DNA from 2 places in the Pseudomonas sp. B21-028 genome. Region 2 is predicted to be linked to the other one. Evidence: predicted binding sites of a transcription regulator. Region 2 holds the regulator's gene; the other holds the start of a gene.
The links. Region 2 encodes sigma-54, which starts transcription at its own class of promoters, with help from an activator protein. Its sites were predicted from a motif close to ANTGGCATNNANNTTGCTNT; they were not measured.
Positions count from the first base shown of each region.

Region 1 (4,378 bases), 750 kb from region 2:
AGGAAGAAACGGTCGAACCAGCCCGGCTGACTCGCATCGGCAAAGGCACCGGTACCCGAATACGTGATGCGCGCATCCGCCACACGGGTGGAAGGAACGGTGTTGTCGGTGGCGATGTCGTCGGCGCGAACCATGCCGGCGATGCGCACCAGTTCGTCACCGGTGTTGAGCGTCAGCCACTTCTCGCCACGCACGACAATGATGCCGTTGGGCAATACATCGGCGACGGTCACGGTAATGGAACCGGTCAGGCTGTTGCTCTGGCCAGACTTGCTGTCACCCTTGGTGGCCCGGTCGGAACCGTAACCGGCGTTGAGGCTCAGGTCGCCGCTGCCAATGGGATTGTTGGTGGTCAGGCTGGAGCCGAACAGCGAGGTGAGGCCGACACTGGTGTTGCTGGTCTTGTCCACCTGGGAGTTGGCGTTCTTGCTCGCCTGGGTCCGCTCGTTCAGGGTGATGGTAATGATGTCACCGACCCGGAACGCCTTGCGATCGCTGTACAGGTTCTGCTCGAAACCGGCCTGGTAGATCGAGCCATTGTTGGCGGCTGCCGGCAACGGCGTGCGCGGCAACACCGGAGCGTAGTACGGGTCATTGGGCCTGGGCGTTGGCGCGACACACCCCGCAAGCGCGGTGATCCCACTCAGTGCCAGTACAGATACAAAGCGTTTCATGACCCTACCTCTCGGTGTAGCAGGCGGCCTTGAAGCCGCCCTATAGAAGTGATTACAGATTCTGCGTAACGAACGAAAGCATCTGGTCGGCGGTGGAGATCACCTTGGAGTTCATCTCGTAGGCACGCTGGGTGGTGATCATGTTGACCATCTCCTCAACGGTGCTCACGTTGGAGGTTTCCAGGGTGTTTTGCAGCGTGGTGCCGAAACCGTTCAAACCCGGGGTGCCGATCTGCGGCGCGCCGCTGGCAGCGGTTTCCAGGAACAAGTTGTTGCCTACCGCTTGCAGGCCGGCCGGGTTGATGAAGTCGGCGGTCTGCAGGTTGCCGATCACCTGGGCGGCCGGGTTGCCCGCCACGGTGATGGACACGGTGCCGTCACGGCCCACGGTGAAGGTCTGGGCATCGTTCGGGATGATGATGGCCGGTTCCAGGGCGAAACCGCTGGCGTTGACGATCTGGCCATTGGAGTCCAGGTGGAACGTGCCGTCACGGGTATAGGACGTGGTGCCGTCCGGCTGCAGGATCTGGAAGAAACCGCGACCGTCGATGGCCATGTCCAGCGGCTGCTCGGTGGTTTGCAGGCTGCCGGCGGTGAAGTTTTTCTGGGTGCCGACAATGCGCACACCGGTACCGACTTGCAGGCCCGACGGCAGTTCGCTGTCCTGGGTCGACTGGGCGCCTGGTTGACGCTTGACTTGGTACAGCAGGTCCTGGAATTCGGCACGGTCACGTTTGAAACCCGTGGTCGAGACGTTCGCCAGGTTGTTGGAAATGGTGGTCAGGTTGGTGTCCTGGGCGGACAGACCTGTTTTGGCAACCCACAGAGCCGGAAGCATTCGATTCTCCTCGTACGCCTGATTTTCGGCGCGACGCTTTAATTAATGGTTAGATCTGCAAGACCCGAGCCATGGCCTCGTCGCCTTCTTTGGCGGTGTTCATCATTTTCACGTGAAGCTCGAATTGCTTGGCCAGGGCCAGCACCGAAGTCATCTCGTCCACAGCATTGACGTTGCTCGCTTCCTGGAACCCTGACACCAGTTGCACATTGGCGTCGATCGGTGCCGGCTGGCCGTCCTTGGTACGGATGGAACCGTCCAGGCCCTTGGTCATGTTCTTGAGGTCCGGGTTGACCAGCTTGATGCGGTCCACTTCAGCCATCACACGCGGGCCTTCGCCCATGGCGCGGATGCTGATGGTGCCGTCTTGGCCGATTTCGATTTTCTGCTCCGGCGGCACGGCGATAGGACCGCCATTACCCATTACCGGCATGCCGTTGCCGGCCCGCAGTACGCCCAGCGCGTCGACGTTGAGGCTGCCGGTGCGCACGTAGCTTTCACCGCCGTCAGGGTTCTGCACCGCCATCCAGCCCGGCCCGCTGACCGCCACGTCGAGGTCGCGACCGGTCTCAACCAGCGCACCCGGGGTGAAATCGGTGGCAGGCCGCTCGGACATGGCAAACGCCCGCGCCGGAAAGCTGTCGCCGAACACCGGCATCGAACGTGCCTGCTCCAGGTCTTTCTGAAAACCATTGGTGGAGATGTTCGCCAGGTTGTTGGCATGGGCCCGCTGCGCCAGTGCGTTCTGGCTGGCGCCGGTCATTGCCACATATAGGTACTTGTCCACTGTCGTTCCTCTGCATGCCGGACGTTTGCCGCCCACTGCTGTGTTGCACAGCTTCAAGCAATTTGCAGACCAACTTTTCTCTGGCGAGCCCAGGCCCGGAAAACAAAGGGTCCTGGGGATTCGGAGGGCATCACTGAATGGATCGAAGTCGAAAAACCGGCGGTGTTATGCCGCTAAGTGGCAAGGGTTGCCAAAGCTCCGCCGAGCACCTCGACCACCCGGTCTTGTTGATCCCTGGTCAGACCGAGCCATATTGGCAAACGCAATAGCCGCTCCGAGTAACCATCGGTAATCGCCATAGAGCCATGCACACGCCCATAGCGCGCTCCACCGGGGGATGAATGCAGCGGTACGTAGTGGAAAACCGCATAGATTGCCTGGTTCTTGAGCATCTCGAGAACAGTCTGGCGCTCCACACCTGGCGCCAAGAGCACGTAGTACATGTGCGCATTGTGCTGGCAATCGTCGGGAACGATAGGACGACGCAGCAGCCCCTGCCGTTCAAGTCCCGCCAGAGCAGCATGGTAATGCTCCCAGATCGCCAGGCGGCGTTGGGTGATGGCTTGCGCCTCCTCCAACTGAGCCCAAAGGAAGGCTGCAGTCATTTCTCCGGGCAGAAACGATGAGCCCACCTCTTGCCAGGTGTATTTGTCCACCTCGCCCCTGAAGAAGCGACTGCGGTCGGTACCTTTCTCCCGGATGATCTCGGCTCGCAGTGCCATGGCAGGATCATTGGCCAGCAAAGCCCCACCTTCCCCCGAGATCACGTTCTTGGTTTCGTGAAAACTGAATGCTCCAAGGTCCCCGATGCTGCCCAAGGCTCGGCCCTTGTAGGTTGACATCACCCCCTGCGCGGCGTCTTCGACCACCGCCAGCCCGTGCTTACGCGCAATGGCCAGGATAGTGTCCATCTCGCAGGCCACGCCGGCGTAATGGACGGGCACGATGGCCTTGGTCCGTGACGTGATCGCCGCCTCGATCAGGCGCTCGTCCAGGTTCAAGGTGTCAGGACGTACGTCGACGAAAACCGGCACCGCGCCACGCAACACAAAAGCGTTGGCCGTGGAAACGAAGGTATAGGAAGGCAGGATGACTTCATCGCCGGGCTGAATGTCCAGCAGCAAGGCCGCCATTTCCAGCGCAGCGGTACAGGAATGGGTGAGCAATGCTTTGTTGCAACCCGTGTGGGACTCCAGCCAGCGGTGGCACTGCTTGGTGAACGGACCATCACCGGCGAGCATGTTGCCGAACTTGGCCTGGGCAATGTAATCCAGCTCCTTGCCGGTCATGTACGGGCGGTTGAAGAGTATCGTTTCTTTGCTCATTGCAAACTTCCCTGGGTGGGCATGTTGATGGGTGGTGCGCAGCACAGCATCTCAAACCGCACTGATCCGCCCACCGATCTGGCTGCCGATATCAAGATTGTCATAGAAGTACGGGGTAAATCCGGCCCTCTTCATCGCCTGTTGAGCCTCAGCGATATCGTATTCAACCCGGTGCAGATTGAACGCTTCACCGTCCCAGGTCGCGAAACCTGCCCGGGGATCACCGTCACGTGGCTGGCCGACCGAACCGGGATTGCAATAGATCTTGCCCTCGTCACTCCACAAGTACTGGACATGGGTATGGCCTGATGCGAAATGCCGACCAGGCAACGGCGCGAAATACGCTTGCGAGGGGCGTACGTACTCGTCCAGCGGATCGTTCCAGCCTCCATGGACGATGCTCACTCCATCCTGGATCGAGCGCTCCGGAAGTGATCCCAGCCAGGCCAGATTCTGCGAAGTGATGACGCCCTGTTGATAGTCCAGGCACGCATTGGCGCTATTGGAACGAGGACAGCGCTCATTCCTGGCCAGGTACCAGTCATGATTGCCCATCACGGAGAAAATGTTTCGCTCGCGCAGAGCTTCGCAACACTCATTGACCTGACTGTAATAACCGGCCGTGTCACCCAGGCAGATAATTCGCGACACACCCAGCCCATCAAGTTCGGCAAGCACTGTTCGCAGAGCGCTGTAATTGCCATGTACGTCAGAAATGATCCCGATCATAGACAATGAAATCCTCTATATAACG
Region 1 covers NZ_CP087184.1:1,745,399-1,749,776, reverse strand. The annotation lists gene flgH (flagellar basal body L-ring protein FlgH) at 1-674, opposite strand, end outside; gene flgG (flagellar basal-body rod protein FlgG) at 727-1,512, opposite strand; gene LOY35_RS07965 (flagellar basal body rod protein FlgF) at 1,562-2,299, opposite strand; gene rffA (dTDP-4-amino-4,6-dideoxygalactose transaminase) at 2,473-3,624, opposite strand; gene LOY35_RS07955 (metallophosphoesterase) at 3,676-4,353, opposite strand; gene LOY35_RS07950 (ATP-grasp domain-containing protein) at 4,334-4,378, opposite strand, start outside.
Region 1: a site for sigma-54 is predicted at 2,354-2,373, ahead of LOY35_RS07965 (flagellar basal body rod protein FlgF). Genes of this name have one in related genera too.

Region 2 (4,378 bases):
CGATGGAGACCGCTACCAGCGGTTGCGCCAGCTCGGTGTGGATCAACGCCCGTTCGGCCAACTCCGGCAGCAGGCCGGCCGGCAGGTTGTCGATGCAATAATAGCCGCTGTCCTCAAGCACATTGAGCGCCGTGCTTTTACCGGAGCCGGAGCGACCGCTGACGATGATCAGGCGCATGATTAATGACCGTTCTGCTCGTCCAGGACGACCTGATACAAGGCTTGGTTACTCGGTGCGCTGCGCAGTTTTTCGCGCACTTCCTTGCGGTCCAGCATGCTGGCGATCTGGCGCAGCAGCTCAAGATGCGCATCGGTCGCCGCTTCCGGAACCAGCAGTACGAACAGCAGGTCGACCGGTGCGCCGTCGATGGCGTCGAAATCTATGGCGGCTTCAAGGTGCAACAGCGCGCTGATGGGCGTGGTGCATCCCTTGAGGCGACAGTGGGGAATGGCGATGCCGTTGCCAAAACCGGTGGAACCGAGTTTTTCACGGGCAACCAGGGCCTCGAAGACGTCCTGCATTTCCAGATCCGGCACTTCGCGGTGGATCAGGTTGGCGATTTGTTCGAGGGCTTTCTTTTTACTGCCGCCCGGCGCGTTCACCATGGAACGGCCGGGGGTCAGGATGGTTTCTAGTCGGATCATGGATTGGGGGGGTTAACGACCGGTAGCGCCCTGGAGGAGGCTCTGGGTCTTTTCCTTATGCTTTTTGAGTTGGCGATCCAGCTTGTCGGTCAGCAGGTCAATCGCGGCATACATGTCTGTGTGCTCCGCGTTGGCAACCACCTCTCCGCCGGGAATATGCAGCGTGGCTTCGATTTTCTGCAGCAGCTTCTCGACGTTCATCGTGACCTGCACGTTGGTGATCTTGTCGAAATGCCTTTCCAATCGGTCGAGTTTTTCGCCGATGTAGGTACGCAGGGGTTCGGTCACTTCCAGTTGGTGTCCACTGATGTTGACTTGCATACAGCTTCTCCTTCGTTGCCAGTGCATAAAGCGGCAGGCAGAAATGCCTGCCACTGGAACGCTGTGGCGTGGCCTTGTTACATCAACCGCTTGCGTTCGCTCGAAGGCGCGATCCCGAGGGATTCACGATACTTGGCGACGGTACGGCGGGCCACCTGAATGCCTTGTGCCTCCAGTAAACCAGCGATCTTGCTGTCACTCAACGGCTTTTTCTGATTTTCCGCGGCCACCAGTTTCTTGATGATCGCGCGGATGGCCGTGGAAGAGCATTCGCCGCCTTCGGAGGTGCTGACGTGGCTGGAGAAAAAATATTTCAATTCGTAGATACCCCGTGGGGTATGCATGAATTTCTGTGTGGTCACCCGGGAGATTGTCGATTCGTGCATGCCCACTGCCTCGGCAATGTCATGCAGGACCAACGGTTTCATCGCTTCGTCGCCGTAGTCCAGGAAACCGCGTTGATGTTCGACGATCTGGGTGGCAACTTTCATCAGGGTTTCGTTGCGACTCTGCAGGCTCTTGATGAACCAGCGCGCTTCCTGCAACTGGTTGCGCATGAAAGTGTTGTCGGCGCTGGTGTCGGCGCGTCTTACAAAGCCCGCGTATTGGGCGTTGACCCGTAGCTTGGGTACCGATTCCTGGTTCAACTCCACCAGCCAGCGATCGTTGTGCTTGCGCACGATCACGTCGGGAACCACGTACTCGGGCTCGGTGGCCTCGATCTGTGAGCCTGGGCGTGGGTTGAGGCTCTGGACCAGTTCGATCACCTGGCGCAGCTCATCTTCCTTGAGCTTCATGCGGCGCATCAGCTGGCTGTAGTCGCGGCCGCCCAGCAGATCGATATAGTCGGTGACCAGTCGCTTGGCTTCGGCCAGCCACGGCGTCTTGGCGGGCAGTTGGCGTAGCTGCAGCAGCAGGCACTCACCCAGGTTGCGGGCGCCGATGCCGGCCGGTTCGAACTGCTGGATACGGTGCAGGACGGCTTCGATCTCGTCCAGCTCGATGTCCAGCTCCGGATCGAAGGCTTCGAGGATTTCCTCGAGGGTTTCGTCCAGGTAGCCCTGGTTGTTGATGCAGTCGATCAGGGTCACGGCGATCAGGCGATCGGTGTCGGACATCGGTGCCAGGTTCAACTGCCACAGCAGGTGGCTTTGCAGGCTTTCACCGGCGGAGGTGCGGGTGGTGAAGTCCCACTCGTCATCGTCGCTGCTCGGCAGGCTGCTGGCGCTGGTCTGGTAGACGTCTTCCCAGGCCGTGTCCACGGGCAGGTCATTGGGGATGCGTTCGGCCCACTCGCCATCCTCGAGGTTATCCACCGTCGGGGCGGCTTCCTCCTGGTAGGACGGTTCCTGGATCTCGGTATTGGGTTTCTGCTCGACGTTGTCGGCCAGCGGATCGGTGTTGTCGAAGTCGTCGCCTTCTTCCTGGCGTTCGAGCATCGGATTGGATTCCAGGGCCTCCTGGATTTCCTGTTGCAGGTCCAGGGTCGACAATTGGAGCAGGCGGATGGCCTGTTGCAGCTGCGGTGTCATCGTCAGCTGCTGGCCCATTCTCAAGACTAGCGATGGTTTCATGGCAGGGGCTTAACACCTTATTCGCCGGCGCACATGCGCCATCCACTACAAGGGCGCCGGAGCGCCAAACCTTAAGCAAATTATATGCCTGAAACTGAAGTGTTTGCCTAGGGGAAGTTCTCAATTAGTTTCCCCATGATAGGGGATTCACTGAGAACATCCCGAGGCGCTGCGCGGTTAAACCAGCGGCGCCGGGACAATTTGCCAGACACTTCGCGCTTACAGGCGGAACTCATGGCCCAGATACACTTCCTTGACCAGTTCGTTGGCCAGGATGGTGGCGGAGTCACCTTCGGCGATCAATTGGCCGTCATTGACGATGTAGGCGGTTTCGCAGATGTCCAGCGTCTCGCGCACGTTGTGGTCGGTGATCAGCACGCCGATCCCCTTGGCCTTGAGATGGTGGATGATCTGCTTGATGTCGCCCACCGAAATCGGGTCCACGCCGGCGAACGGTTCGTCGAGCAGGATGAATTTCGGTGCGGTAGCCAGGGCGCGGGCAATTTCCACCCGGCGCCGTTCGCCACCGGACAGGCTCATACCCAGGTTGTCGCGGATGTGGCTGATGTGGAACTCCTGCAACAGGCTTTCCAGCTCCTGGCGACGACCGGCCTTGTCGAGTTCCTTGCGGGTTTCGAGAATCGCCATGATGTTGTCGGCGACCGACAGTTTGCGGAAGATCGACGCTTCTTGTGGCAAATAGCCGATGCCGGCCTTTGCCCGACCGTGCATCGGCTGGTGGCTGACGTCCAGGTCGTCGATCAGGATGCGGCCCTGATCGGCCTGGACCAGGCCGACGATCATGTAGAAACAGGTGGTCTTGCCCGCGCCGTTGGGGCCGAGCAGGCCAACGATCTGCCCGCTGTCGATGGACAGGCTGACATCGCGCACGACCTGACGGCTTTTGTAGCTCTTGGCCAGGTGCTGAGCTTTCAGAGTTGCCATTACTGGGGCCTTTGCTCGGTTTTCTTTTTCGGCTGGATGACCATGTCGATCCGTGGACGCTGCTCGGTCACCTTGTTGCCGGTGGCGCGGCCGGCGCTGGCGAGTTTCTTGTTCGTGTCGTAGACGATTTTCTCGCCCTGGGTGACGTTGTTGTCCTTGTCGATGACCTTGGCGCGATCGATCAGCACGACGCGGTCCTGGGACGCGTGATACTGGATGGTCACGCCGTAGCCCTGCACGGGCTTGGTGTCGCCGGCCGTTTGCAACTGCTCGAAATAGGCCAGGTTGCCCACCGAGGTCACCACGTCGATATCGCCGGACTGGGTGCGGGTGATGGTCACGGTATTGCCGGTGACCTTCATCGAGCCCTGGGTGATGATCACGTCGCCCCTATAGGTGGCGATACCGTTCTTGTCGTCCAGTTGGGCGTCGTCGGCCTGGATGCGGATAGGCTGGTCGCGGTCGTTGGGAAGAGACCAGGCGCTCGCGCTTCCCAGTGCTGCGCCCAGACTGAGCAAAATAGGGAGGGTTTTAGCGAGCTTCATACTGTCCTCTTACGTTCGATAGCAGGTGTATCCTGCTTTCCTTCAGATACGCTTTCATTCCCGTGCCGGTCGATACACCACCGGCGCCGTCGATTCTAACGGGTTGCTCGGTCTGCGCATATTGTCGCTGCGGGAACACGGTCATGCGAGTGCTGGTGATGATCGTCGTGCGGTTCTTCTCATCGGTTCGTGCGACGCGTACCGAGTCGATCAGTTCCACTTCGGTGCCGCCGGAATTGACTTCGGCGCGCTTGCTCTGCACGTGCCACGGGAATTCCGTGCCACGGAACATGTTCAGGTCCGGATTGGCGACCAGTGAAATGTCGGTGGCCTTGACGTGATCGACCT
Region 2 covers NZ_CP087184.1:1,000,176-1,004,553, forward strand. The annotation lists gene rapZ (RNase adapter RapZ) at 1-178, opposite strand, end outside; gene ptsN (PTS IIA-like nitrogen regulatory protein PtsN) at 181-645, opposite strand; gene hpf (ribosome hibernation-promoting factor, HPF/YfiA family) at 658-966, opposite strand; gene LOY35_RS04300 (RNA polymerase factor sigma-54) at 1,044-2,540, opposite strand; gene lptB (LPS export ABC transporter ATP-binding protein) at 2,760-3,485, opposite strand; gene lptA (lipopolysaccharide transport periplasmic protein LptA) at 3,485-4,030, opposite strand; gene lptC (LPS export ABC transporter periplasmic protein LptC) at 4,017-4,378, opposite strand, start outside.